DNA from 3 places in the Massilia sp. METH4 genome. Region 2 is predicted to be linked to each of the others. Evidence: predicted binding sites of a transcription regulator. Region 2 holds the regulator's gene; each other region holds the start of a gene.
The links. The regulator LexA, encoded in region 2, represses DNA repair genes until DNA is damaged. The targets are predictions, from matches to a motif close to ACTGTATNNNNATACAGT.

Region 1: recA (recombinase RecA) is a predicted target of LexA. The motif match lies at 5,127-5,144, and genes of this name have one in related genera.
Region 3: imuA (translesion DNA synthesis-associated protein ImuA) is a predicted target of LexA. The motif match lies at 5,810-5,827, and genes of this name have one in related genera.

What each region holds. Positions count from the first base shown of each region.
Region 1 covers NZ_CP146614.1:1,126,015-1,135,832, forward strand. The annotation lists gene V6Z91_RS05010 (FHA domain-containing protein) at 1-323, opposite strand, end outside; gene sucD (succinate--CoA ligase subunit alpha) at 590-1,471, opposite strand; gene sucC (ADP-forming succinate--CoA ligase subunit beta) at 1,485-2,654, opposite strand; gene recX (recombination regulator RecX) at 3,331-3,792, opposite strand; gene recA (recombinase RecA) at 3,968-5,038, opposite strand; gene V6Z91_RS05035 (response regulator transcription factor) at 5,229-5,918, shown strand; gene V6Z91_RS05040 (sensor histidine kinase N-terminal domain-containing protein) at 5,915-7,435, shown strand; gene V6Z91_RS05045 (sodium/substrate symporter small subunit) at 7,428-7,709, shown strand; gene V6Z91_RS05050 (sodium:solute symporter family protein) at 7,706-9,757, shown strand.
Region 2 covers NZ_CP146614.1:179,284-189,101, forward strand. The annotation lists gene V6Z91_RS00865 (bile acid:sodium symporter family protein) at 11-1,042, opposite strand; gene V6Z91_RS00870 (inorganic phosphate transporter) at 1,109-2,119, opposite strand; gene V6Z91_RS00875 (DUF47 domain-containing protein) at 2,144-2,770, opposite strand; gene V6Z91_RS00880 (replicative DNA helicase) at 2,843-4,228, opposite strand; gene rplI (50S ribosomal protein L9) at 4,472-4,924, opposite strand; gene rpsR (30S ribosomal protein S18) at 4,958-5,248, opposite strand; gene priB (primosomal replication protein N) at 5,250-5,570, opposite strand; gene rpsF (30S ribosomal protein S6) at 5,586-5,969, opposite strand; gene lexA (transcriptional repressor LexA) at 6,291-6,968, shown strand; gene V6Z91_RS00910 (hypothetical protein) at 7,213-8,043, opposite strand; gene V6Z91_RS00915 (cystathionine gamma-synthase family protein) at 8,040-9,281, opposite strand; gene purF (amidophosphoribosyltransferase) at 9,433-9,818, opposite strand, start outside.
Region 3 covers NZ_CP146614.1:292,540-302,357, reverse strand. The annotation lists gene hrpA (ATP-dependent RNA helicase HrpA) at 1-2,936, shown strand, start outside; gene V6Z91_RS01410 (PRC-barrel domain-containing protein) at 3,132-3,830, opposite strand; gene V6Z91_RS01405 (PHB depolymerase family esterase) at 3,987-5,054, shown strand; gene V6Z91_RS01400 (hypothetical protein) at 5,098-5,220, opposite strand; gene V6Z91_RS01395 (hypothetical protein) at 5,260-5,679, opposite strand; gene imuA (translesion DNA synthesis-associated protein ImuA) at 5,848-6,555, shown strand; gene V6Z91_RS01385 (DNA polymerase Y family protein) at 6,485-7,960, shown strand; gene V6Z91_RS01380 (hypothetical protein) at 8,075-8,581, shown strand; gene V6Z91_RS01375 (alpha/beta fold hydrolase) at 8,873-9,634, shown strand; gene V6Z91_RS01370 (glutathione S-transferase N-terminal domain-containing protein) at 9,635-9,818, opposite strand, start outside.

The DNA.
Region 1 (9,818 bases), 950 kb from region 2:
GCCGGCGTAGCGGGAAGGCCGCTGATGGGGCGGATGCCGTCCGCCACGAATTCGATGCTGTATTTCGCCAGCTTGACCGTGTCGCCATGGCGCAGGTGATGCTTGCTTACCCGCTGGCCGTTCACGAACGTGCCATTCGTGGAATACAGGTCTTCCAGGAAGGAATCGTCGAGGATGGTCGTGATCGCGGCATGGTCGCCGCTGACGGTCGGATGTTCGAGCACGATGTCGTTGTGCGGGTGGCGGCCGATCGTCATGCGCTCCTTCGTGAGCTGCACGGTCTTTTCCAGCACCCCGTCGCGGGAAATCAGGATTTTTGCCAACCAACCACCTCCGGAAGCCAACTGTTTGCGAGGTCCGGGACGGTACGGCGGTCCCGCACCCCGGCGTTGTAAAAATTCGGGGCGGTACGGCGCTCCGGCTGTCCCTGTTGTAAAAATTCGGGGACTGTCCCTGTTGTAAAAATCGGGGCGGTACGGCGCTCCGGCAGCCCCTGTGTTGTATTGCGACCAGCTCAGCAGGGAGCTCACCCCAGCCACAAAAAAGAACGGGGGCCGCAGCCCCCGTCATTATCGAACAACGTCCGAAATTACAGCATTGCCTTCAGCAGGCGAGCCATTTCCGACGGGTTCTTCGTCGCTTTGATGCCGCATTCTTCCATGATGGCGAGCTTGGCTTCAGCCGTGTCGGCGCCGCCGGAGATCAGCGCGCCGGCGTGGCCCATGCGCTTGCCCGGAGGCGCGGTCACGCCAGCGATGAAGCCGACGACCGGCTTCTTCATGTTGTCCTTGACCCAACGCGCGGCGTTGGCTTCGTCCGGACCGCCGATCTCGCCGATCATGATCACGGCGTCCGTTTCCGGATCGTCGTTGAACATCTTCATGATGTCGATGTGCTTCAGGCCGTTGATCGGGTCGCCGCCGATGCCGACTGCCGACGATTGGCCCAGGCCCAGCGCGGTCAGCTGGCCCACGGCTTCATAGGTCAGCGTGCCCGAACGGGACACGACGCCGATACGGCCCTTGCGGTGGATGTGGCCAGGCATGATGCCGATCTTGATTTCGTCCGGGGTGATCAGGCCTGGGCAGTTCGGGCCCAGCAGCAGGGTCTTCGAACCGGCCTTGGCCATGCGATCCTTGATTTCCATCATGTCACGGACAGGGATGCCTTCGGTGATGCAAATCGCCAGTTCCAGCTCGGCTTCGACCGCTTCCCAGATCGCGGCGGCGGCGCCTGCGGGCGGCACGTAGATCACGGAAACGGTTGCACCGGTTTCCGAAGCAGCTTCCTTCACGGAACCGAAGATTGGGATGCCTTCGAAGTCTTCGCCGGCTTTCTTCGGGTTCACGCCTGCCACGAAAGCGTTCTTGCCGTTCGCGTAGTCGCGGCACATGCGGGTGTGGAACTGGCCGGTCTTGCCGGTGATGCCCTGGGTGATGACTTTGGTGTCTTTATTGATCAGAATAGACATGTTGGTTCCTTAATTAAGCTTGACCGGCTGCAGCGGCAACAACGCTCTTGGCTGCGTCTTCCATGGTGTCGGCGGCGATGATCGGCAGGCCGGAGTCGGCCAGCATCTTCTTGCCCAGATCTTCGTTGGTGCCCTTCATGCGCACGACCAGCGGTACCTGCAGCGAAACGGCCTTCGATGCGGTGATCACGCCTTCGGCGATCACGTCGCAACGCATGATGCCGCCGAAGATGTTCACCAGGATCGCCTTCAGGCCCGGGTTCTTCAGCATGATCTTGAAGGCTTCGGTCACTTTCTCGGCCGTGGCGCCACCGCCCACGTCCAGGAAGTTGGCCGGCTCGCCGCCGAACAGCTTGATGGTGTCCATCGTGGCCATGGCCAGGCCGGCGCCGTTCACCAGGCAGCCGATGTTGCCGTCCAGGGAGATGTAGGCCAGGTCGAACTTCGATGCTTCGACTTCGGCCGGATCTTCTTCGTCCAGGTCGCGGTAGGCGACGATTTCCGGATGACGGAACAGGGCGTTGGAGTCGAAGTTGAACTTGGCGTCCAGGGCGATCACTTTGCCGTCGCCGGTCAGGATCAGCGGGTTGATTTCAGCCAGCGATGCGTCGGTTTCCCAGTAGGCCTTGTACAGGCCTTGCAGGTTGGCGCGCGCGTCGGCGATCGAACCTTCCGGCACGCCGATCTTGCGGGCGACGTCGTCGGCTTCCGCGTCGGTCAGGCCCACGGCCGGATCGATGATCACGTTGTGGATCTTTTCCGGGTGCGATTCAGCCACTTCTTCGATGTCCATGCCGCCTTCGGAGGAAGCCATCAGCACCACGCGCTGCGAAACGCGGTCGGTCACGAGCGAAACGTACAGTTCCTTCTTGATGTCCGCGCCTTCTTCGATCAGCAGGCGGCGTACTTTCTGGCCTTCAGGACCGGTCTGGTGGGTCACCAGCTGCATGCCCATGATCTGTTCGGAGTATTCCTTGACCTGGGCCAAAGACTTGGCGACCTTCACGCCGCCGCCTTTGCCACGGCCACCGGCGTGGATCTGCGCCTTGACCACCCAGACCGGGCCGCCCAGGGTTTCGGCAGCTTTCACTGCTTCTTCCACGGACATGCACGGAATGCCGCGCGGAACCGTCACTCCGAACTTCCGGAGGATTTCTTTGCCTTGATACTCATGGATCTTCATGCTGGCTTCCCTTCTGATGCTGAATATGAAATGGGGTTTGAAATGTTTTGCTGCTTCAGTCTTGCGGCACCTGGGCTGTGGTGGCGGCATGAGCCCCCCAGCGTGGGTCGAGACCCGACGAATGGCGCGCCCCCTTCGACGATGGCGCGACAGGTGTCGGGTTGAAACGTGTTACATGCGGGTGCGTGGCGCTGGCGGCAACCGGAATCTTGGAAGCCAGCAGGGTGTCGTTGACTGAGATGTCGGCGTGATGACTGGTCAAATCCCATGGTTCACCGCCAGGCGCGATCGCCCGGATGTCCATGGCGCGCAGTGGGGAAAGCGCACTTCGGAAAGAATTTGACAGGAACATAACACCGATGCCGCTTGCGCGGCCAAATTAGTAAGCAGCCATGTACTGATTTCGTACGTTGCCGCAGCTTCTACGGACAACCACCGCACCCGCGGTGCTGCATAAAACTACAAAAGTGTAGCACACCGATCAGGGGCTGGATAGCAAAGTGATCGTACGACTTTGGGAGCGCCCAGAGCGCCGCCAAGACAAAAAACCGGTGACAGGCCCCGAATTTCGGGAAATATTGCTCGAAAAATGGGGTACGTCCCCATTTTTCAGGAAACATGCGGCGTAAAAAAAGCAGCCCGCGGGCTGCTCTAAGCGTTGTGAATATCAGATATTTCAGAACTCGTCATCCAGGTCCGCGCCCTTCATCGCGGCGCGCACGGCTTTCTGGGAGAAGCCGCGGCCGATGAGAAAGCGCATCTGCTTGCTGCGCTCTTCGGCATCCTCGGCGACCTTGCCGCGGAACTTGCGGCGCCAGACATCGCAGCAGCGCGCCACTTCGTCTTCGACGAGCCCGGCCTTCAGCTCCTGCAAGGCTTCGCCTTTCACACCGTGGCTTTGCAGCTCGGCGAGGATGCGGCTGTTGCCGTAGCGGGCCGAGCGGCGGTGGATCAGCGATTCGGAAAAGCGTTCCTCGGACAGCCACCTGTTTTTCTCGAGCCAGTCGAGCAGTGCGTCGACGTCGTCGCCCTCTTCCGCATGGCGGGCCAGCTTGCGGGCCAGCTCCATGCGGCTGTGCTCGCGGGTGGACAGCAGGCGCAGGGCACGGGCTTTCAGGCTGACGGGTGGTGCGGGCATCGGCGACTAGCGGGATAAAGGATGAAAAAGGAGAAATGAGCAGTATAAAAAAACATCGCCACCGCCGCAAAGCGGCTGGTGGCGACGAAGAGCTTCTACAAGCCCAGGATCGATCGATACGTGCCGCGCTTCTCGCGCGGCAAGGCGAAAGACCGGGGTCTCCCGCCATTGGCCATCAGTCGACGGCCTTCAGCTTCGGTGCCGGTGCGTCGCCTTCGGCCGGCGGCAGTTCGCGCACGCCCAGCGAAGCGCGGACCTTGTTCTCGATTTCGCGGGCCAGCGTCGGGCGCTCTTTCAGGAACGTACGGGCATTGTCCTTGCCCTGGCCGATACGGTCGCCGCCGTAGCTGTACCACGAGCCGGACTTCTCGACGATCTTCGCTTCCACGCCCAGGTCGATGATCTCGCCTTCGCGGGACGTGCCTTCGCCATACAGGATGTCGAAGTGTGCTTCCTTGAACGGCGGCGCGATCTTGTTCTTGACGACCTTGACCTTCGTTTCGTTACCGATCACCTCGTCGCCGGACTTGATCGAGCCCGTGCGGCGGATATCCAAGCGCACCGACGCGTAGAACTTCAGCGCGTTACCGCCCGTGGTGGTTTCCGGCGAACCGAACATCACGCCGATCTTCATGCGGATCTGGTTGATGAAGATGACCAGCGTGTTGGTGCGGTTGATCGTGCCGGTCAGCTTGCGCAGCGCCTGCGACATCAGTCGTGCCTGCAGGCCCGGCAGCGAATCGCCCATGTCGCCCTCGATCTCGGCGCGCGGCGTCAGCGCGGCCACGGAGTCGACGACGATCATGTCCACCGAACCGGAGCGCACCAGCGCGTCGCAGATTTCCAGTGCCTGTTCGCCCGTGTCCGGCTGCGAAATCAGCAATTCGTGCAGGTTCACGCCCAGCTTCTGCGCATAGGTCACGTCCAGCGCGTGTTCCGCGTCGATGAACGCGCAGGTGCCGCCGATCTTTTGCATTTCGGCGATGGTCTGCAAGGTCAGCGTGGTTTTACCGGACGATTCCGGGCCGTAGATTTCCACGACGCGGCCGCGCGGCAAGCCGCCGACGCCCAGTGCGATATCCAGCCCCAGGGAGCCGGTGGAAACAGTTTGGACTTCTTCCAGCGGGGCGCTAGCGTCCATGCGCATGACGGAGCCCTTGCCGAACTGCTTTTCAATCTGAGCCAGCGCCGCGGCGAGCGCTTTGGCTTTTTCGGATGCAGGTACTGCCGCTTTCTTGTCGTCCATGATTTCCTTAACCTTTACGTTTCAGTGATTCCGAATGATTCCTAGGGGATTCCTGTTTAAGTACACGTACCTCTCCGGTACAAACAGTACTGTATATGCATCCAGTGGTTTATGCAAGCGGAATCTACGCCTTTCCATCGGGCGCCGCACATTGAGTACAATGAAACAGCCACCATGCCCGATAGCCAACATGCGTATTTTACTAGCCGAAGATGACAGCGTCCTGGCGGACGGACTCACGCGCTCGCTGCGCCAGTCCGGCTATGCCATCGACTGCGTAAAAAACGGGCAGGAAGCGGATACCGCCCTTTCCACCCAGGAATTCGACCTCCTGATCCTGGACCTGGGCCTGCCGAAGCTGCCCGGCCTCGAAGTGCTGCGCCGCCTGCGCTCGCGCGGCTCGCTGCTGCCGGTGCTGATCCTCACCGCCGCCGATTCCGTGGAGCAGCGCGTGACGGGGCTGGACCTGGGCGCGGACGACTACATGGCCAAGCCCTTCGCGCTCTCCGAGCTCGAGGCGCGCGTGCGCGCGCTCACCCGCCGCGGCCAGGGCGGCGGCTCCGCCATCGTCAAGCACGGCCCGCTCACCTACGACCAGGTGGGCCGCAGCGCCTACATCAACGAGCAGATGCTGGACCTGTCCGCCCGCGAGCTGGGCCTGCTCGAGATCCTGCTGGCCCGCGCCGGCCGCCTCGTCTCCAAGGAACAGCTGGTGGACCACCTGTGCGAATGGGGCGAGGAAGTCTCCAACAACGCCATCGAAGTCTACGTGCACCGGTTGCGCAAGAAGATCGAGGTGGGCGGCGTACGCATCGCCACCGTGCGCGGCCTCGGCTACTGCCTCGAGAAATTCCCCGGCGCGGCGGCCGACGTGAAGTGACCCAGCCGGTCGACCAGGCCCAGGCGGAAGCCGCCTGGAGCCCCGCCCTCGAGGAAGAAGGCGAGATCCAGCACTCGCTGTTCGGCGAGATCCTGGACTGGATGCTGGCCCCGCTGCTGCTGCTGTGGCCGATGAGCATCGCCATCACGTACCTGGTGGCCAAGTCGATCGCCAACCAGCCGTTCGACCATGCGCTGGAAGATTCCCTCACCGTGCTGTCGCAGCAGGTGCGCGAGGTGGACGGCAAGCTCCAGCAGCAACTGCCCGGAGCCGCGCGGGACATCCTTCGCGCCGACGACGTCGACAGCGTGTATTACCAGATCCTGGGCCCGCAAGGCCGCTACGTGGACGGCGACCGCGACCTGCCCCGCCCCCAGCCGGAACCCGACGACGAGATGGATTCCGCCGGCGCGGTGCGCTTTCGCAACGCCACGCTGCACGGCACGCCCATCCGAGTGGCCTACGCCTACGTTAACCTGGAAGAGAACAGCGAGCATCCGCCCCGCCTGGCCCTGGTGCAGATGGCCGAGACGCTGGAAAAGCGCGCCAAGCTGGCCAACGAGATCATCAAGGGCGTGATCCTGCCGCAGTTCATCATCCTGCCCGTGGTACTGGCGCTCGTGTGGTTCGCTCTGTCGCGCGGGCTGCTGCCGCTGGCCGAGCTGCAGGAACGCATCCGCGCCCGGCGCAGCGACGACCTGTCGCCGATCCCGCCGAAGCAGGTGCCGGAAGAGATCACGCCGCTGGTCAGCTCGCTCAACGAAATGCTGGCGCGGCTGTCGCAATCGATCGACATGCAAAAGCGCTTCATCGCCGACGCCGCCCACCAGATGAAGACGCCGCTGGCCGGCATGCGCATGCAATCCGAGCTGGCGCTGCGCCAGACCGATCAGAACGAGATCCACCGCTCGCTCGAGCAGTTGGCCAAGAGCTCGGAGGCGGCAACGCGCCTCGTCAACCAGCTGCTGGCCCTGGCGCGGGCGGAAAACCAGCCGCAGGCCGGCATGGCGTTCGCGCCGCTCGACCTGGCCGAGCTGGCGCGCAATGCCGTGCGCGACTGGGTGCCCGCCTCGTTCAATTACCGGATCGACCTGGGCTACGAAGGGCCCGAGGCACCCGTTCTCATCGAGGGCGATCCGGTGATGCTGCGCGAGCTGCTGTCGAACCTGATCGACAATGCGCTGCGCTACACGCCGATAGGCGGCAGCGTGACGGTGCGCGTGAACGAGGGCGCGGCGCCCACGCTGGAAGTGGAAGATACCGGCCCCGGCATCCCGCCGGCCGAGCGGGTGCACGTGTTCGAGCGCTTCTACCGCATCCTGGGCAGCAGCGCCGAGGGCAGCGGCCTCGGGCTGGCGATCGTGCGCGAGATCGCCCAGCAGCACGGCGCCGAAGTGGACATCCTCGGCAACCCGCGCGCCACCAACCCGAAATACCCCGGCAGCCTGTTCCGGCTGACCTTCCCGGCCCGGCCGGCCGAACCCGACGAGGAAGAGGAAACGCCGCACTATGGCTGACCACGACGATCACCGAGACGACCACCCGGACGACCATCCGGACGACTACTGGCGCCGCACGCGGCGCCTGACGGTGGCGCTGCTGCTGGCCTGGATCGCCACCGGCTTCCTCGCCGTGTACTTCGCGCGCGAACTGGCGGACCTCACGCTGTTCGGCTGGCCGCTGTCGTTCTACATGGCCGCGCAGGGCGCCTCGCTGGTCTACCTCGCCATCACCGGCATCTATGCCTGGCGCATGCGCCGGCTGGACCGCCGGCACCGGGGGCGTGCTTGAAACGGTCGTTCAAACAGCGCCTCACGCGCTACTACCTAGCCTTTGCCGCGTGCTTCGCCGCGTTCCTGCTCGCGCTGGCCGTGCTGGAAAGCGAAGGCATGCCGCGCGTGTGGATCGGCTACATGTTCCTGTTCGCCACCATCGTGCTGTATGCGTCGATCGGGCTGGTGTCGCGCACCTCGAACGTGTCCGAGTACTACGTGGCGGGGCGGCGCGTGCCCGCGCTGTTCAACGGCATGGCCACGGCGGCCGACTGGATCTCGGCGGCCAGCTTCATCAGCCTGGCCGGCACGCTGTACCTGAACGGCTTCGACGGCCTGGCGTTCGTGATGGGCTGGACCGGCGGCTACTGCCTGGTGGCCCTGCTGATCGCGCCCTACCTGCGCAAGTTCGGCCAGTACACGATTCCCGACTTCCTCGCCGAGCGCTACGGCGGCCCGGCCAACGGTCGCGCGGTGCGGCTGTGCGGCGTGGCGGCCACCATCCTCATTTCGTTCACCTATGTGGTGGCGCAGATCTACGCGGTGGGCCTGATCGCCTCGCGCTTCACGGGCGTCGATTTCTCGGTCGGCATCTTCCTTGGCCTGGCGAGCATCCTCGTCTCCTCGTTCCTGGGCGGCATGCGCGCCATCACGTGGACGCAGGTGGCGCAGTACATCATCATCGTGGTCGCCTTCCTGATCCCGGCCATGTGGCTGTCGGCCAAGCACAGCGGCAACCCCATCCCGCAGGTGGCCTATGGCAAGCTCCTCCCCCAGCTCTCGGCGCGCGAGGCGGCGCTGGCAGCCGACGGCAAGGAAACGGCCGTGCGTGACGTGTTCCGCGCGCGCGCCGCGCAATACCAGCAGCGCCTCGACGGCTTGCCGGCGTCGTGGGAATCGGGCCGCGCGCAATTGCAGCACCACCTGGACAATGTCCGCCTGCGCAACGCCTCGCTGCTCGATATCCGCGCGGCCGAGCGGGCGCTGATCGCCTATCCGAAGAATGCCGAGGAAGCGGTGGCCAAGTGGACCGCCGCGCGCGACGAGAACCTGCGCCGCGCCCGCCCCCTCACGCCGCATGCCGTGCCCTTCCCCGGCGCCACCGAGGAACAGTCGGACATCAAGCGCCGCAACTTCATCGCGCTGGCGTTCTGCCTGATGCTGGGCACGGCAGCGCTGCCGCACATCCTGATGCGCTCCTACACCACGCCCTCGGTCGACGAGACGCGCGTTTCCGTGTTCTGGACGCTGTTCTTCATCCTCCTGATCTACCTGACGATTCCCGCGCTCGCCGTGCTGGTGAAATACGACGTGTACAGCGCGCTGGTCGGCAGCCGCTTCACGGAGCTGCCCACCTGGGTGTCGTACTGGGCCAGCGTGGACCGCGCCAATCCATTGATCAGCATTACCGACATCAATGGAGACGGCTTCGTGCAGCTGGCCGAAATCGCGATCGACGGCGACGTGCTGGTGCTGGCCACGCCGGAAATCGCCGGCCTGCCCTACGTGATCTCGGGCCTCGTCGCGGCGGGTGGCCTGGCCGCCGCCCTCTCCACGGCGGACGGCCTGCTGCTGGCGATCTCGAACGCGCTGTCGCACGATGTGTACTACAAGGTGGTCGACCCCAAGGCATCCACGCAAAAGCGCGTGACGATCTCCAAACTGATCCTTCTCGGCGTGGCCTTCGTGGCCGCCTATTCGGCTTCCACCAAGCCGGGCGACATCCTCTCGCTGGTGGGCGCCGCGTTCTCGCTGGCCGCCTCCACGCTGTTCCCGGCCCTGGTGATGGGCGTGTTCTGGCGCCGCGCCAACCACTGGGGCGCGCTGGCGGGCATGGCCACCGGCTTTCTCGTCTGCCAGGGCTACATGTTGCGAACCAACCCCACGCTGGGCGGCAGCGCGGCCGCGCAGTGGTTCGACATCGCGCCCATCTCGGCCGCCGTGTTCGGCCTGCCGGCCGGGCTGGCGGCGCTGGCCGTCGTCAGCCTGCTCACGCCCCCGCCGGCGCCACGGCAGGCGGCGCTGGTGCGCTACATCCGCTCGCCGGAAGTTAACGAAACAAAATAAACATTTGTTTTGTGACATTTTGAGACAATGTCGGCAACAACTGCGTGATAAGCTCGACGGT
Region 2 (9,818 bases):
GAGAAGAAAATCAAGGGCGGCGTGGCGCCTGGGGGACGGGATGCGCAACGTGGGGCTCGGCGAGCTCCGCGCGCCGGGCGAAGCGCTGGGCCAGCACGGCGCACACCATCAGCTGGATCTGGTGAAACAGCATGACGGGCAGGATGACCATGCCCAGCGACGAAGAGGCGAACAGCACTTTCGCCATCGGCACGCCGGAGGCGAGGCTTTTCTTGGAGCCGCAGAACACGATCGTCACCTCGTCCTCGCGGGAAAAACCGAACTTGCGGCTGGCGAGCGTCGTCAGCGCCAGCACGACCGCCAGCAGCACGCAGCAGATCACGCCCAGCGTGACCAGCACTTGCGTCGACAGCTTGTGCCACAGCCCCTCGTTGACCGCTTCGGAAAAGGCGGTATAGATGACCAGCAGGATCGAGCCCTGGTCGACGAACCTGAGCATCGGTTTGTGCCGGTCGACCCAGCCGCCGATGACCGGGCGCAGCAGCTGGCCGGCCAGGAACGGCACCAGCAACTGCAGCACGATGGCCAGCACCGCGTCGCCGGTCGAGCGGCCCGTGGGGCCTTGCACGATGAAGGCCGAGACCAGGAGCGGCGTGATGAAGATGCCGAGGAAGTTCGAGGCCGAGGCGCTGCAGATCGCGGCCGGCACGTTGCCGCGCCCCATCGCCGTCAGCGCGATCGACGATTGCACGGTCGATGGCAGCATGCACAGGAACAGCAGGCCCACGTACAACTCGGGCGTGAGCACCGCCAGCGCAAGCGGCTTCATGGCCAGGCCGAGGATGGGGAACAGCACGAAGGTGGAGCACAGCACGGTCAGGTGCAGGCGCCAGTGCGTGATGCCGGCAATGACCGCCTGGCGCGACAGCTTGGCGCCGTGCAGGAAGAACAGCAGGCCGATGACGACCGCGGTGACGTCGCCAAGGACCACGGCCGTCTGGCCGGTGACCGGCAGCACGGTGGCGACGGCGACGGTGGCGAGCAGGACCAGCGTGAAATTGTCGGGCTTGAACTGGGAGAGAGAGGAGAGAACGGAAGGCATCCAGGGATTTTATCGCATAAGAAAAAAGGGAGCCGCGGCTCCCTTTCTTTCCGAAGCGGCTCGCGCTTACAGGATCTGCGTGCCGATCCACCAGCCGATCGCCGCCACGAAGGCGGAGGCGGGAATCGTGAAGACCCACGCCCACACGATATTGCCGGCCACGCCCCAGCGCACCGCCGACAGGCGCTGCGCGGAACCGACGCCGACGATGGCGCCGGTGATCGTGTGCGTGGTGGACACGGGCACGCCCAGGCCCGATGCCATCAGCAGCGTGATCGCGCCGCCCGTCTCGGCGCAGAAGCCGCCGACGGGTTTGAGCTTGGTGATCTTCTGGCCCATCGTCTTGACGATGCGCCAGCCGCCGAACAGCGTGCCGAAGGAAATCATGCCGTAGCAGGCCACGATCACCCAGGTCGGCGGCTCGGTCGCGTCGGCGGCCACGTGGCCGGAAGCGATCAGCAGCATCCAGATGATGCCCATGGTCTTTTGCGCGTCGTTGCCACCATGGCCCAGGCTGTAGGCTGCCGCGGAAGCCAGCTGCAGGCGGCGGAACCACGTGTCGATGCGGCGCGGCGTGGACTTCACGAACACCCACGACACCAGCAGCATGATCAGCGTGCCCAGGAAGAAGCCCAGGAGCGGCGCCACGACGATGAACACCACCGTCTTGATCAAGCCGCCGGCGATCAGCGCGCCGGTGCCGGCCTTGGCGACGGCGGCGCCCACCAGGCCGCCGATCAGCGCGTGAGACGACGACGACGGGATGCCGTAGTACCAGGTAATCACGTTCCACACGATGGCGCCGACGAGTGCCCCGAAGATCACATGATGGTCGACCACGTGCGGATCGATGGTGCCCTTGCCGATCGTGGTGGCCACGTGCAGGCCGACGACGAAGATGGCGATGAAGTTGAAGAAGGCGGCCATCGCCACCGCGGTCTGCGGTTTCAGGACGCCCGTGGACACGACGGTGGCGATGGCATTCGCCGCGTCATGGAAGCCGTTCATGAAGTCGAAGATCAGCGCGAGGGCGATCAGGAGCCCCAGCGCGTAAATGCTGATTTCTAAGGTCTGCATATTGTTGTTTTGATCGTGCGGCGCTTACGCGTTCTCGACGATGATGCCTTCGATGATGTTGGCCACGTCTTCGCAGCGGTCGGTGACGGTTTCTAGGATCTCGTAGATTGCCTTCATCTTGATCAGGTTGCGCACGTCCGGCTCGTCGCGGAACAGCTTGGACATCGCGGCGCGCATCACGTGGTCTGCGTCCGACTCCAGGCGGTCGATCTCTTCGCAGATGCCGACGATGTCGCGCGCATTGTCCATGTTCGACAGCAGCGCCACGGCTTCCTTCACCTTCTCGCAGCAGGCCAGCACCAGCTCGGCCAGGCGCTTCGCTTCCGGCGTGACGGCATGCAGGTCGTACAGCGACACGGTCTGGCCGGCGTCTTCCATCATGTCCAGGATGTCATCCATCTTCGTGATCAGCTTGTGGATGTCGTCACGGTCGATCGGGGTGATGAACGTCTTGTGCAGCAGGTCCACCGTGGTGTACGTGATCTTGTCCGCCTGTTTTTCGATGCTCTCGATGGCATGGACCCGGTTTTCCAGATCGTCGAAATTGGTCATCAGGCCCAGCATTTCTTTCGCGCCCTTGACGCACAGTTCAGCATGCTGGTTGAACAGGTCAAAGAATTTGCCCTCGGTGGGCATCAGGCGTCCAAACATTTTATTCTCCGTTGGTTGATTCGGGGGTGCTGCCGGGGCCGTTGCTCTAAGCGGCCCCTCTTGGTGCTGGTATCAGTCGCCCTGATAGATCGACAGATTACCGGTGTAGTTGCCGAACTTGGTGTACATGCCCATCCAGGTCAGGCGAATGGCGCCGATGGGGCCATTACGTTGCTTGCCGATGATGATTTCGGCGGTGCCCTTGTCCGGCGAGTCGGGGTTGTAGACCTCGTCGCGGTAAAGGAAGATGATCACGTCCGCATCCTGTTCGATAGCGCCGGATTCGCGCAGGTCGGACATCACGGGACGTTTGTTGGGCCGCTGTTCCAGCGAGCGGTTCAGCTGCGACAGCGCGATGACCGGGCAGTGCAATTCCTTCGCCAGGCCCTTCAGCGAGCGCGAGATTTCCGAGATCTCGGCGGCGCGGTTGTCGCCCGGCTGCGAACCCTGCATCAGCTGCAGGTAGTCGACGATGATCAGCCCCAGCTTGCCACACTGGCGCGCCAGGCGGCGCGCGCGCGCGCGCATCTCGATGGGGTTCAGCGCCGGCGTCTCGTCGATGTAGAGCTGGGCTTCATTCATTTTCTGGATCGCGTGCGTGAGCCGCGGCCAGTCTTCGTCGTTCAGCTTGCCGGTACGCAGGCGATGCTGGTCGAGCTGGCCAACGGAGCCCAGCATACGCATCGCCAGCTGCGCGCCGCCCATCTCCATCGAGAACACGGCGACGGGCAAGCCTGCCTCGATCGCGACGTTCTCGCCGATGTTGACGGAAAACGCCGTCTTGCCCATCGACGGGCGGCCGGCCACGATGACCAGGTCGCCGGGCTGCAGGCCGGATGTCATCTTGTCCAGGTCGGCGAAACCGGTCGGTACGCCGGTGATCTCGCTGCCGCTGTCGCGGCTGTACAGCTCGTCGATGCGTTCGACCACCTGCGTCAGCAGCGGCTGCACGGCCAGCCAGCCCTGCGCGCCGCGCGCGCCCTGCTCGGCGATCGCGAAGATCTTCGACTCCGCCTCGTCGAGCATCTGCTTGACTTCCTTGCCCTGCGGGCTGAAGGCGTTGCCGGAGATTTCATCGGCCACCGTGATCAGCTTGCGCAGCACGCCGCGGTCGCGCACGATCTCGGCGTAACGGCGGATGTTCGCCGCCGACGGCGTGTTTTGCGCCATCGCGTTCAGGTATTGCAAACCGCCGACCTCATCGGCCTTGCCCAGCATCGAGAGCGCCTCGAACACGGTAATCACGTCCGCCGGTTTGCCGGAGTTGATCAGGCGGATCATCTGTTCGAAGATGATCCGGTGGTCGTAGCGATAGAAATCCTCCGCATGCATGAAGTCGGCGATGCGGTCCCAGGCGGCATTGTCGCGCAGCAGGCCGCCGATCACCGATTGCTCGGCTTCGATGGAGTGCGGCGGGATGCGGAGGGAATCGACTTGCGGGTCGGATGGGGAATTCATGGCGCGCATTATACCTGCATAAGCAGGCCAAAGTTCATAATGGTTGGCAAGATCGCTGCCCTGGCGGCAGCGTTGTCATCGCCTTGGGAAGGGCTTGTACCCGTCATTTATAACAGCCGGGCCGCCGCCTTGTCGCCCTCGTGGGGCATCGGCGCCGCGCGGCGTGGCGGCAATAAAAAAGCCGGGCGAACCCGGCTTCTTCATGTGTACGACAATCCTGACGCGGAAAGATTCCCGACAGGCTTAGGCGGCTTCGCCCACGACGGCGACGGTCACGTCGACCACCACGTCCGTGTGCAGCGACACCGACACCGGGTGCTCGCCGGTGGTCTTCAGCGGGCCGTTCGGCATGCGCACGGCAGCTTTTTCCACGGCGAAGCCGGCCTTGGTCAGGGCTTCGGCGATGTCGTAGTTGGTCACGGAACCGAACAGGCGGCCGTCGACGCCGGCCTTCTGCGACACGGTCACGGTCATGCCGTTCAGCTTTTCGCCCTGGCCCTGTGCAGCGGCCAGCTTTTCAGCTGCGGCCTTTTCCAGGTCGGCGCGCTTGGCTTCGAACTCGGCCACGGCGGCCGTGGTGGCACGGCGTGCCAGCTTTTGCGGGATCAGGAAGTTACGTGCGTAGCCGTCCTTGACCTTCACCACGTCGCCCAGGTTGCCGACGTTGATAACTTTTTCCAGCAGAATGATTTGCATAATGTTCTCCAGTTCTATCTGTACTGCTGCCGATTAGGCGTGGTGCAGATCGGTGTACGGCAGCAGGGCCAGGTAGCGTGCGCGCTTGATGGCGGTATCCACTTGGCGCTGGTAGTGCGCCTTGGTGCCGGTCAGGCGTGCCGGCATGATCTTGCCGTTTTCCTGGATGAAATCTTTCAGCGTGTCGACGTCCTTGTAGTCCACTTGCTCAACGCCGGCGGCGGTGAAGCGGCAGAACTTCTTACGCTTGAACAGCGGGTTTTGCTGTTTGCGCTTTTCTTTCAGCTTGGCTTTGTTTTTGTCGAACTTTTTACCGAATGCCATTTTAGGCTCCTGTATCTAAATGTTGTGTCGCCGGGGCGGCACGAAAATCAATGATGTGAAATACCAGGCTCTTGCTGTTGCGGCTGCGCCGGGCGAGGAACCCCGAGAATTCGTAGGTGCCTCCCAGCGGCGCCGCGCTGAACCGGCCGGAGATTTCTCCCGCGGCGACCGCGGCGATCTCGAACTCCGTCTGGCGCGCGATGCCTGCCTCGATCTGCTGCGAACTGTGCTGCAATACTGCATTCACGATCGGCAGCCCGGCGGGGGTATAGCGAATCACTTCCCGCTCGGCGATGAGGCCGGTGACCTTCAGCTCGTTCAGCAAGACTCCCCGGAATTAGGCTGCAGCTGCCGGAGCGGCCGCGGCTTCGGCGCGGTGGCTCTTGGCGGCGTCTTCACGCTGGACCGACTTCATCATCGGCGAAGGAGCGGTTTCCGCTTTCTTCATCTTGACGGTCAGGTGGCGCAGCACGGCATCATTGAATTTGAACGCGGTTTCCAGTTCGACCAGAGTGTCGTTGTCGCACTCGATGTTCATGCAGATGTAGTGTGCCTTGGCCAGCTTCTGGATCGAGTACGCCATTTGACGGCGGCCCCAATCTTCCACGCGGTGCACGTTACCGCCGCGCGAGGTCACGCTGGCCTTGTAACGTTCGATCATCGCGGGCACTTGCTCGCTTTGGTCCGGATGGACGATAAATACGATTTCGTAGTGACGCATGCAAACTCCCTTAAGGACTGTTGATAGCCCACCCCGGCGTCATGACGGGTGTGGGAAGAGGTAAGCCCGCAAGCATAGCAGGTTTTTAGGGGGATTACCAGCCGCCAAGCTGGCGCCAGACCCGGCTGCGAGCCATCTGCCGGTGCAGCCAGGCCCCAGTCATGCGCCCCCTCGGAAAGGGCGCTGCAGGAAATATTTCCAGAAAACCGGTGCCTGTCACGGGTTTTTCAGAATTTTTTCACAACTGAAGCACGTTTCCCCTTGCATTCCATTTGGTACTGTACAAAAATACAGGCTGTCTATATACACAGATATCGCATCATGATCAAGCTCACCGCAAGGCAGGAACAAATTCTCAACCTGATCAGGGATGCCATCGAGTCCACCGGCTTCCCGCCGACGCGCGCCGAGATTGCCGCCGAGTTGGGTTTCAAGTCGGCCAATGCGGCCGAGGAACACCTGAAGGCGCTCGCGCGCAAGGGCGCGATCGAGATCACCGCGGGCACCTCGCGCGGCATCCGGCTGCTGGGCGAGCGCGTCGCGCCGTCCGCCGGGGCCTCGTCGGGCCCGGCACCCGCGCTTTCCGACCAGCTTCCGCAAGTGCCGGCCGGCCTGCTGATGCAGCTGCCGCTGATCGGCCGCGTGGCCGCCGGTTCGCCGATCCTGGCACAGGAAAACCTGGAAAACAGCTACAGCGTCGACCCGGCCCTGTTTTCCGCGAAGCCCGATTTCCTGTTGAAGGTCCGCGGGGAATCGATGCGCGACGTGGGCATCATGGACGGCGACCTGCTGGCCGTGAAAAAGGTCGACAACGCCAAGAATGGCCAGATCGTGGTGGCGCGCATCGGCAACGAAGTGACGGTCAAGCGCTACCGCCGCACCGGTTCCACGATCGAACTGCTGCCGGAAAACCCGGACTTCAAGGTAATCACGGTCACGCCGGAAGACGAATTCGCGCTGGAAGGCCTGGCCGTCGGCCTGCTGCGCACCTGGCACTGATCAGCACCTGCTTTGGCACTGGTGAAGCGCTGAATCGGCACTGATCGTCACCGTTTCCCCTGCCGTGGCCGGCTTGCACTAGCCGGCCGAGCACGCGTTTCGCAAGTGCTGCGGCCACGCCGCGGCGCGCTTTCTTTGCACGTCATTCCGGCAGGTTCATTTCGGCAGGTTCATTTCGGCAGGTGCGTGCTGCGGCGCTCTTCCAGCTGCCGCATCGTCCTGCCGCCGGCTCTCGGCCAGCCGCCTATTTCGACGGCGGCCGCACCGCGACATTGCCGTTGGCCTGGTCCACGAACACGGCATAGCGGCCGAAGAAGTCGGCGCCCAGGATGCCGTCCGGCTGGAAGAAGTCGGGCAGCGGCATCAGGTAGGGCTGGATCGCCACGCCGCCCGGCAACGCCACCGTTACCGTCTGGCACGGCTTGTCGGGCCCGAACAGGTCGCATGGCGAGCGCTGGTCTTTCTGTCTTTCCACGGCCTGCGGCTTGACCAGAGAAATATTCGCTGCCGAATCGAACACCAGGCGGTAGCGCGCCCGCTCGTTCGCCAGCGCGACAACGATGCTTTCATGGACCCGCTCGTGCGGCAGCGCCTGCCAGCCGGGCCCCGGGTCGAGCGGCGCGCCGAAGCGCAGCGTGCGGCTCGACTGGTCGTAGACGAACGGCTGCCGCGCGAACAGGCCGAGGCCGACGACGGAATGCGGCGGCGGCCCGGCACCCTCGCCGATGCTCAAGCCCCACGGCTCGTGGGACACTCCCGTCACTTCGCCGAACGAGACGCCGTTCACGACGAGGTCGGGAATCACGAATTCCTCCTCCTCGCGCACCTTGCCGGCCAGGTCGGCGCTTTTCACTTTCCGGCCCGTCAGTTTCAGGTTGGGGATCTTGGCCATCACCTCCTGCGTCAGGTGCAGCGTGCGCGACGAGCCGATGTCGAACGTGAATGGATAAGTGGCGCCGCCGACCGTCAGCTGCACGACCGGAATGCCCTTCTCCAGCGCCAGCGGCACCGAGACTTCGGCGTGCGCCGCCACGGCGGCACACAGCGCCGCCGCGCCTAGCCAGCGGCGCCTCATGCGTCCAGCGCCAGGCGGAAATCGTCCACCAGGTCGGCCGTATCCTCGATGCCGACCGATACGCGGATCAGCGATTCGGCGATGCCCATCGACGCGCGGCGCTCCGTGCCCATTTCGTAGAAAATCGTGTGCGCGACCGGGATGACGAGCGTGCGGGTGTCGCCCAGGTTGGACGCCGGCACGGCGATCTTCAGGCGGTTCAGGTAATCGAAGCAGTCGATTCCTTCCTTCAATTCAAAGCTGAACAGCGAGCCATAGGCCTTGAACAGCTCGGTGGCGATACCGTGCTGCGGGTGCGACGGCAGGCCGGGATAGTGGACGGCGGCCACGCGCGGATCGGCTTCCAGCATCTCGGCCAGCGCCTTGGCATTGGCGCAGGTGCGCTCCATGCGCAGGGCCAGCGTTTCGGCGCCGACGGCGATGTGGTGCGCCGCCTCAGGCCCCAGCGAAGCGCCGAAGTCGCGCAAGCCCTTGGCGCGGACCTGCGTGATGCCCCACATGGCGGGCGCGGCCTTCTTGTAGTTCTCGAAGATGTTCGGATAGCGGTTCCAGTCATAGGCGCCGGTATCGGTGAGGCTGCCGCCCAGCGCATTGCCGTGGCCGGCGATCGACTTCGTCAGCGAGTTGATGACGAGCCCGGCACCGACCGCCTTCGGGCGGAACAGGTAGGGCGTGGTCATCGTGTTGTCGACGATGTACAGGATGCCTTTTTGCGCGCACAGCTCGCCGATGCGCTTCAGGTCGGCGATCTGCGTGCGCGGATTGGCGATCGTTTCGACGAACACGATGCGCGTGTTTTCCTTCAGCGCGGCTTCGACGTTGGCGACATCGGTCGCGTCGACGAAATCGACGCCGACGCCCTGCCCCGCCACCGTCTGCCACAGGGAGTTCGTGTTACCGAACAGGAACGAGGACGAGACCACATGATCGCCGGCGCGCAGCAGCGCCTGGAATACGGCGCCGATGGCGCCCATGCCGGTGGCGAAGCACAGCGTGGCCACGCCGCCCTCCATCTTGTTGACCTTCTCTTCCAGCGCGGACACCGTGGGATTGCCCTGGCGGCCATAACGGAAACCCGGCTCGCGGCCCTGGAACACGGAAGCGAGCTGGCGCGCATCCGTGTAGCCGAACGCGACAGACGTGTGCACGGGCTTGTGCAGCGACCCCTGCTCGATGGTCTTCTGGCGGTCGCCGTGCAGGATCGTGGTGGTGAAACCGTAGTTTTTCTTGTCGTTCATGTCGTGCGCAATGTGGTTTTAACAACGGGGACAGGCCCCAAGGGGACTGTCCCCGAATTTACATTTCGGTTGTATTACAACGGCAGGGACTGTCCCCGATTTGACATTCGGTGGTTCCGCAACAAAAAGGGCTCCGCGAGGAGCCCTGGGCTTATGCTTCGGTCGCGACCCGATTCAGGTTCAGCTGCGTGCGCGCGGCGTCCTCGACCACCTTGGTCTTCGGATTGTGGCGGGCGTGCTCGATGCGGTCCAGGTAATCGGGCGACACGTCGCCGGTGATGTAGTGGCCGTCGAAGCAGGAAGCCTCGAAGCTCGTCAGTGCCGGGTTGACGTCGGAGATCGCCTTCTTCAGGTCGTCCAGGTCCTGGTAGACCAGCGCGTCGGCCGTGATTTCCTTGCACACTTCCTCGACGGTCCGGCCGTGGGCAATCAGTTCGTCGCGGGTCGGCATGTCGATGCCGTACACGTTCGGGTACAGCACCGGCGGCGCGGCGGAGGCGAAGATGACCTTCTTGGCGCCGGAATCGCGCGCCATCT
Region 3 (9,818 bases), 110 kb from region 2:
TGGCGCGCGTCAAGCGCTACAGCTACCGCAACAAGGTCGAGCAGTTGCAGATCGAGCCGGTCGCGCAATCGGCGGCGAACCAGCGGGCCGGCCGTTGCGGCCGCGTGGCCGACGGGGTCTGCATTCGTCTGTACGACGAGGACGATTTCAACAAGCGGCCGAAGTTCACCGATCCGGAAATCCTGCGCTCCTCGCTCGCTTCCGTCATCCTGCGCATGAAGTCCCTGCACCTGGCGGACGTGGAGTCGTTCCCGTTCATCGAGCCGCCGCTGGCGCGCGCGATCGCGGACGGCTACCAGCTGCTGCAGGAACTGGGCGCCGTCGACGACGACAACAGGCTGACGAACCTGGGCCGCAAGCTGGCCAAGCTGCCGCTCGATCCGCGCGTGGGCCGCATGATCCTGGCAGCGCAGGAATACACCTGCCTGACCGAGGTGCTGATCGTGGCGGCCGCGCTGTCCGTGCAGGACCCGCGCGACCGGCCCATCGAGCACCAGCAGGCGGCCGACCAGGCGCACCAGAAATTCGCCGACGAGAAGTCGGAGTTCAACTCTTACCTCAAGATCTGGCACTGGTTCGCCGAGGCGATCGAACACAAGAAGACCAACCGCCAGTTGCAGGACAATTGCCGCGCCAACTTCCTGTCGCAGCTGCGGCTGCGCGAATGGCGCGACGTGCATTCGCAATTGCTGACGCTCGTAAAGGAGCAGGGCTGGCGCATGAACGAAACGCCGGCCACCTACGAGCAGATGCACCTGGCGCTGCTGACGGGCTTGCTGGGCAATATCGGCTTCAAGATGGAAGACGATCCGGGCTACCTGGGTGCGCGCGGCATCAAGTTCCATATCTGGCCCGGTTCCTCGCTGGGCAAGAAGGCGGGCAAGTGGGTGATGGCGGCCGAGCTGGTGGAAACCACGCGGCTGTATGCCCGCACCATCGCGCGCATCGAGCCGGAATGGGTGGAAAAGATCGGCGCCCACCTGCTGAAGAAATCGTGGGGCGAGCCGCGCTGGGAAAAACGCCAGGCGCAGGTAACGGCGGCCGAGAAGGCCACCTTGTATGGCCTCACGGTGTACAGCCAGCGCCGCATCAACTACGCGCTGTACAAGCCGGCGGAGGCGCGCGAGATCTTCATTCGCGACGCGCTGGTGGGCGGCGACTACGACACGCGCGCGCCGTTCTTTGCGCACAATCACCGGCTGGTGAAGGAGATCGAGAACCTCGAGCATAAATCGCGCCGGCAGGACGTGCTGGTGGACGACCAGCTGATCGAGGCGTTCTACGACAAGCTGATCCCGCACGACGTCGTCAACGGCGCCGGCTTCGAGGCCTGGTACAAGAAGGCATCGCAGGCCGAACCCAAGCTGCTGTACCTCGTCAAGGAAGACCTGATGAGGCACGAGGCGGCTGGCGTGACGACGGAACTGTTCCCGAAGAAGATGCTGGCGGCCGGCGTGGAAATGGCGCTCACGTATCACTTCGAGCCGGGCACGCCGCGCGACGGCGTCACGCTGCATGTGCCGCTGTATGCGCTGAACCAGCTCTCGCGCGAGCGCTGCGAATGGCTGGTGCCGGGCATGCTGAAGGAGAAGGTGCACCTGCTGCTGAAGTCCCTGCCGCAGAAGCAGCGCCGCCACATGGTGCCGCTGCCGGAATATGCGCAGAAGTTCTGCGATCGCATCAACGAGAAGCTGGCCTTCGGCCGCGGCGACCTGGTCGACGCGATCATTGCCGACATCCGCGAGCAGGTCACGATCACGGTGCTGACTTCCGACTTCAAGCCCGAACAGCTGCCGGCGCACCACTTCATGAACTTCAAGGTGATCGACGAGCATGGCCGCCAGCTGGACATGGGCCGCAACCTCGCCACCCTGCAGGCGGAGTACGGCGCGCAGGCGCGGCAAAGCTTCCAGAAGATGGCGGAGAATGCGCCGCCGGCGTCAAGCGCATCGCTCGCGCAACTCGGTACGGCAAGGTCGGAGAAAGGCGCCAGGCACGGCGGCATCGCGGCCGAGGTGAAGGCGGGCGGCAAGCCCGGCACGGCACCGCCGCCGGCCGCGCCGGCAGCTCCGGCACCGGCCGCGGCGCACACGAACATCACGGCATGGACATTCGGCGAATTGCCGGAACTGCTGGAGATCGTGCAGGGCAAGCTCACGCTGATCGGCTTCCCGGCGCTGGTGGACAAGGTTACGCACTGCGACCTGGAAGTGTTCGACGACCCGAACGTGGCGGCGCGCACGCACCGCATCGGCCTGCGCCGCCTGTTCGCGCTGCAGATGAAGGACCAGATCAAGTTCGTCGAGAAAAGCATCCCGAACCTGCAGCAGATGGGCATGCAGTTCATGAGCATGGGCACGCAGGAGGAATTGCGCGACCAGATCATCGCCAAGGCGATCGACATCGCCTGCCTGCAGGACCCGCTGCCGACGGACGCGGCTTCGTTCAACAAGCGCAAGGATGAAGGCAAGTCGCGCCTGGTGCTATTGGTGAACGAGATCGCCCGCCTGGTGTCGCAGGTGCTGACGGAGTTCCACGGCTTGCCGAAGCGGCTGCAGGGCATCAACCAGCAGGCCGCCGCGGACATGCAGGAACAGTTGAAGGGGCTGGTGCACAAGCGCTTCCTGCTCGATACCGAGTTCGCGCAGCTGGCGCATTTCCCGCGCTACCTGAAGGCGATGAACGTGCGGCTGGAAAAGCTGCGCGCCGATCCCGCGCGCGACGCCAAGGCGATGGCCGAGTGGCACCAGGCCGCCCAGCCTTACCTGCGCGTGGCGCGCGACAAGTCGGCCGGCAAGAATACCGATCCGAAGCTGGTGGAGTATCGCTGGCTGCTGGAGGAGTTGCGCGTGGGGCTGTTCGCGCAGGAGTTGCGCACGCCGATGCCGGTGTCGGTCAAGCGCCTGTTCAAGGTATGGGAGTCGATGCAGAGGTAGTAGGGCCTCGATAAACCTACTGCGCGACGCCAGGGCCGGCCTGCGATGCTCCGCATCGGCGGACCGATCGTACATAAGTACGACTGCGCTTCTTAGCCACCCCTGGCGCCTGCTCGCTACGGTTTCTCGAGGCCCCTTGAGGCTGGTAGGATTCGCGGTGGCCTGCGACTATTGCAGGATTTAGCGGATCACCAGTTAATACTTCTTGCTCGGATCATAGCTGGTGTTCTGGTTCGACAGCCCGCCGGCCTGGTTGACGTTCTTGTCCGTCAGGTCGGCATCGCCGCGCCCCAGGTCCAGGCTGCTGCTGCCCAGGCCGCTGCCGCTGCTGCCCAGGCTGCCGCTCTGGCTGGACATGCCGCTGCTGCCGCCCATGCTGCTGCCGGAGCTGCCAGACAGGCTGCCCGACTGGCTCTGGCCATAGCTGGAGCCGCTTTGCATGGTGCTGGTGCCGGAGCCCATCACGCTGCCGGTGGACGTCATCTGCCCCGGCATGGCGGTCTGGGTACCCCAGAAGCTGCTGATCTGGCTGCCGAATTCGGCGCTGGCCATGTCCGGCCAGCGGTCCTTGTCGAAGCCCGGCGCGTTTTCCAGGCGCTCTTTCGCCACGTCGAGGATGAAGCGCTTGTTCACGGTATCGAGTTGCAGGGCTTGCCAGGGCACGGCGAACAGCTTGTCGCCCATGCCCAGGATGCCGCCGAACGACAGCACGGCATAGGCGATCTGGCCGGACTGCATGTCGATCATGATTTCCTTGATGTCGCCCAGGTCTTCTTCCTGGCGGTTGTACACGTCTTCGCCCATCAGCGTGTCTGCACCCATCAGGCGTGGGCCAGGGCCATCATTGTCGCGGTCACGGTAAATGCCAAACGGGTCTCGGTCGAGATAGCTCATGTTGGTCTCCTGTGATTCGGTTCGTGGAAAGGCCGCCGCGCATCGCCCGGCGGTGCGCATGCCAGAATAGCGCAAGCGGATTTTTCGCGTCCTTACCGGAATTCAATAGTGTGGCCTGGCCCCGTTCGATGCGGGCTGGACAACGTCGGAGGAAGCATGGTCAAGAGAAATGCCGGTGCGCGCCTGGTGCGTTCCCTGATGAAAGCGGGCACCGCCCAGCGCAAGGCCGCGGCGAAGATCGTCGACACGATGTTCGCCGTGCCGAAAGGCAGCGTGCGCAAGCGGCCGGCCAAGAGTGCGAGTACTGTCCTCGCGGCGCCGCGCGTGCGCACGCCGCCGGCGGCCCCGGTGGCGCCGGGACAGTGGCTCGCCGGCCATCATGCGAGCGGTGCGCAGCAGATGCCGTACTGGCTGTACCTGCCGCAAGGCGAAGTGCCGCCGCAGGGTCTCCCACTGGTGCTGATGCTGCACGGCTGCCAGCAGACCGCCACCCAGTTCGCGCAGGGCACGCGCATGAACACGGTGGCGCAAAAGAAGGGCTTTGCGGTGCTGTACCCTCAGCAATCGGTGACGGTGCACGCGCAGCGCTGCTGGCGCTGGTTCGACCGGGCCACGCAGGCGGGTGGTGGCGATGTGCAACCGGTGGCGGCGATCCTCGCCAGGGTGTTATCCCAATACCCGATCGACCGGCGCCGCGTCTACGTGTGCGGCATCTCGGCCGGCGCCGGCATGGCCAACATCATGGCGCTCAATTTCCCCGACGTGTTCGCGGCAGTGGGCTTGCATTCGGGACCGGTGTTCGGTGCCGGGCATGGCACCGTGGGCGCGCTGGGCGTGATGCGCCACGGCGGCGGCTTGCGCACCGAACCGGCGATCCGCGAAGTGCTGGCGCGGCGCGCGGATTTCCCGCTGATGCCGGCGATCCTGTTCCAGGGCGATGCCGATACGGTGGTGCATGCCGTGAACCAGCAGCAACTCGTGCGGCAGAGCCTGCTCCTGAATGGCGTGCCGCCCGATGCGCCGGTGAAGGTCACGCGGCGTGGCACCCGCAGTGGGCATGAAATCCGCGACTACCTGGTGGGCAACAAGGTGGTGCTGCGCGTGGTGCGCATCGATACGCTGGACCATGCGTGGAGCGGCGGCGATCCGAAGATCGCCTTCCACGCGAAGGGGCCGGACGCGAGCCGGATGATGCTGGAGTTTTTCGGCAAGCACCGGCGATAAAAAAGACCGCCGCGGCGGTCTTTGTTGTGGAGAAGAATGCGAATCAGTGGGTGACGATGATCGTGATCATCGTTCCACACAGCACCAGCACGGCTGCCGTCAGCGAAACCATCACCTTGGCGAACTTGGCATCGTCCCGTACGATTTTTTCCATGTATTCGAGCATCGCTGCCTCCTTTGCTTCAACCAGAGCATCAGTCTATCACTATCGAAGCCAGAAATGGGTGACAGGGTAGAGGATGCACAGTGCACCCGTGATCAGGATCGAAGCACCGATCACATACCAGTTGGTGTTGCCGCCGGTAGCCGTGCGCAATGTACTGAAGCCCACGAGTACAGTGCATACAAAGCCCGTCAGCAAGCATAATGCGCAGATCAGGCCGATCATATCGTGGTGGGCAGGATGTCGGGGCCATGCCTCGATTGCATCGTGGGCAGTGGCGGCCAGCATCGAAATCGCGGTCCAGAACAATTGGCCGGTATCGACCGATTTCTTCAGCAGCTTGCGCCACGTGGTCCTGCCCGAACCGGGCTGATCGTGGACGATCTGGTCCAGCGCGATCAGCAGGATCATCAGGTAGGGCAGTAGTACCGGCACGAGAATATTGATGGTGGTCCAGAGCATGATCGCAGGTTCAACGAGACTGGTTTTCGATTAAGCACGGATCCGTGACCCAGCGTTTTGCCACGTCTCAAGCCGAGTCCGCTCGCGCACGATTGTCAAATTGTCATTGCCAAAACGCCCCATCGATAGTACTGTACGTATATACAGTATTTCTCCGCATCATCAACAATGGCCCATCTTGCTCCACTGCTGGCGCCGGAAACCGTGCATCCCTCACTTTGGCTTGCATCGCAACTGGCGCAATCGCACGACCGCTGCGTCGACACCGGCTACCCGGTACTGTCGACCCAGCTGCCGGGCGGCGGCTGGCCGACGGGCACGCTGGTGGAATTGCTGTTGCAGCAGCCGGGCATCGGCGAGATGCGCCTGCTGCAGCCGGTGCTGGCGGCGCTGCGGCGCCCCATCGTGCTGGTGCAGCCACCGTACGCGCCCCAGGCGCTGGCGCTGGCCGCGCTGGGCATTGCGCCCACCCAGCTGACCTGGATCCGCAACACGGGCAAGAGCGCCGATGCGCTGTGGGCCGCCGAGCAGGTGCTGCGCAGCGGCTGCTGCGGCGCGCTGCTGCTGTGGCAGCAGCACGTGCGCGGCGAAGCGCTGCGCCGCCTGCACCTGGCGGCGCAAAGCAGCGAAACGCTGTTCTGCCTGATGCGGCCGCTGGCGGCGGCACAGGACGCCTCGCCGGCACCGCTGCGGCTGGCGCTGCGGCCCGCCGCCGGCGGGCTGGAAATCGATTTTGTAAAACGCCGGGGGCCGCAACGCGATGCGCCATTGTTCCTGCCCTTGACTCCTTCTTTACTGCAACGCCATGCGCCTGTGGATCGGCCTGCACCTGCCCCGGCTCCCGCTCGAAGTGTTCTGCCCGAGCTGGTCGGCTGACACCCTCACGGCCGTGCTGGACCACGAAGTGGTGCTGGCCGCCTCGGAAGAGGCGCGCCGCGCCGGCGTGCTGCCGGGCATGCGCCGTGGTGGCGCGCTGATGATGGCGCCGGAAATCCAGCTGCACGAGCGCGTCCCCGAACGGGAAGCGGAAGCGCTGCAGGCCGTGGCGATGGCGCTGCTGCAATTCACCCCGCAGGTCGCCGAGGGCGAGGAAGCCACCTTGCTGATGGACGTGGGCGCCAGCCTGCGCCTGTTCGGCGGCATCCGCCGGCTGTGCGCGCTGGTGCGAACGAGCCTGCGCACGCTGGGTTTCACTGCCATGCTAGGCGTGGCCCCCACGGCGCGCGGCGCCTGGCTGCTGGCGCGCGGCGGGGCAGGGCGGGCATTGAAGATCGATTCGATGACGCGGCGCCTGCACCGCCTGCCCGCCAGCCTGCTGCCGCCGGCCCGGCCGTACATGGCATGGCTGGAAGGCATCGGCTGCCTGTCGGTGGGCGACGTGGCGCGCCTGCCCCGGCCGGGCCTGCAACGGCGCTGCGGCCGCGACTTGCTGGACGTGCTGGATGCCGCGCTGGGTCACACGGCCGAGATGTTCCGCTGGATCGAGGCACCCGCCAATTTCCAGGCCAGGCTGGAACTGTTCGGCCGCATCGAAAACACGGATCTGCTGCTGGCCGGAGCCTGCCGCCTGCTGCAGCAGATGACGGGCTGGCTGAACGCCCGCCAGCTGGCCGTCGCACGCATCGTGCTGCTGCTGGAGCACGAGCGGGGCAGGGTGGCGCGGCCGCCCACGCCGGTCGAGATCGTGCTGGCCGAGGCGGTGTGGCGCGACGACCACCTGGTGCGCCTGCTGAAGGAGCGGCTCGCCAAGCTCACGCTGGAAGCGCCCGTGATCGGCCTCGTGCTGGAAGCTCCAAACGTGAAGCCGATGGCGCCGCTATCCGATTCGCTGTTCCCCGAACCGGGCGGCAGCGTGGAAGACCGGCTGCGCCTGTTCGAGCTGCTGCTGGCGCGCCTGGGCCCAGAAAACGTGCTGCAGGCGGCGCCCAAGGCCGATTACCGGCCCGAGCATGCGAACGCCTGGGTGAGCGTGCAGCAAAAGGTGCGCGCCGCCGATATCGCGGCGCGGCTGCCACCCGGCGGCCTGCCGCGGCCCGCGTGGCTGCTGCCAAAGCCCATCGCGCTGCTGGTGCGCGACCACCGGCCCTTTTATTGCTCGCCGCTGCGCATGGTATCGGCCGCCGAGCGGATCGAGGCGGGGTGGTGGAGCGATACGCAGACGCGCGATTACTTCATTGCGGTAGGGGAGGACAATGCGCATTACTGGGTGTTTCGGGAGCGGCTGCCGGGTGGGGAGGAGGAGGCGGAGCCGCGGTGGTATCTGCATGGGTTGTTTGGCTGATCGCTTCCAGCCAGAGTCCAGCTAAACTTGTACGCTCCAAAATATTCATTTGCAGGTTCGCAAGCCGTGTCGAGCGGATTCCTCGTTCAGCATTTGCGACATGGGAGAAGAAAAATGTGGCGCACAATATTCATTGCCTTGCTGGGACTGGCCTCGGCGCCTGCGTGGAGCGCAGGCAAGCAGTGCGATCCCGATGCCAAAAATACGTTCACCTTCACCTGGATACCGAAAACAGCATCCGTGCCGACAGCAGGCAGCATGCGCATCACGGACCGTGCCGACCGGACCGTGCAGGTACTCGACAATCTCGAATACTATTACGGCGACAGCGAAGACAGCGGCAATCTCGTGGACGGCAGGGATTACAACAATGACGGCTGTGGGGACCTGGTCCTGGTCAGTAGCGTTGCCGCCATCGGCAACACAAGCAATACCGCGTTTCTGTATGATCCCGTGCGCCGACGCTTCGTCGAACATGAAGGACTGTCCGTGATCATGGGGCTGGACATCGATCCGCGCGACAGGCGTTGCGTTACCGGCTTCGGGAAAGGGGGGGCCGTCGATATCCATACCGCGCGGCATTGCTGGTCAAACGGCCGGCTGGTGCTGAAGGAGGAGTAATCCGTTTCGCCGCGCGTCAATTCCGAAGGCGAGCACACTTGCTACCTGCATACCACCACCACCTATCGGCACGGCAAGAAGAAGACCAGAACGACATGTACCAAGGATTTATAGAAAACGAAGCCTGAACAACTGGCTGGACATGCTGGCGGAGATTCTGGCCGGGCAAGTGGCTCATCGAAGACCCACCGCCCGGCCGACCTCTGCCAAAGGAGAGAGTCGCCGCGCCTTGTCCAGCCGCCACTCCCCGTGCACAGTAGTGGCATTGGACAGGCAACCAGGAGACCCTCAATGCGCGCACAACGACTCGACTTCCCCGGCACCCGCGGCGCCACGCTGGCCGCCCGCCTCGACGCCCCGGACGGCTCGGCCCGCGCCTACGCCCTGTTCGCCCACTGCTTCACCTGCGGCAAGGACGTCTTCGCGGCCAGCCGCATCGCCCAGGCGCTGACGGACCACGGCATCGCCGTGCTGCGTTTCGACTTCACGGGCCTGGGCGCCAGCGAAGGCGAATTCGCCAACACCAATTTCTCGTCGAACGTGGAAGACCTGCTGGCCGCCGCTGGCTACCTGCGCGAGCAGTTCGCCGCGCCGCGCCTGCTGATCGGCCACAGCCTGGGCGGCGCGGCCACCCTGGCCGTGGCCGGCCAGGTGCCGGAAGCGCAGGCCGTGGTGACGATCGCCGCGCCCAGCGACCCGTCCCACGTCACGCACCTGTTCCGCGACCACATCGACACGATCACGGCCGAAGGGGAAGCGGAAGTGCAGCTGGCTGGGCGGCCGTTCCGCATCCGCAAGCAATTCCTCGAGGACGTGGCCGAGCAGAAGCTGAAGGACAAGATCGGCGCGATGAGGAAGGCCCTGCTGGTGATGCACGCACCCGGCGACACCACGGTAGGCATCGAGAATGCGATGAACATCTTCATCGCGGCGAAACACCCGAAGAGCTATGTATCGCTCGATACGGCCGATCACCTGCTCACGAAGCGCGACGATGCCGTGTACGTGGCGAACCTGATCGCCGCGTGGAGCGAACGCTATCTGAAGGATTGATCAGCCGCGCGGCTTCCATTTCATGCCGGCCTGCACGGCCGGGCGCGCGCCGACGAGCGAAAGCCAGCGTTGCAGGTTCGGCTTGCCCAGCGACTCGGCCAGCATCTCCGGCAGCCGCTCGCTGGCCGCCATGATCCAGGGATAGCAGGCGATGTCGGCGATCGTGTACTCGTCGCCGGCCACG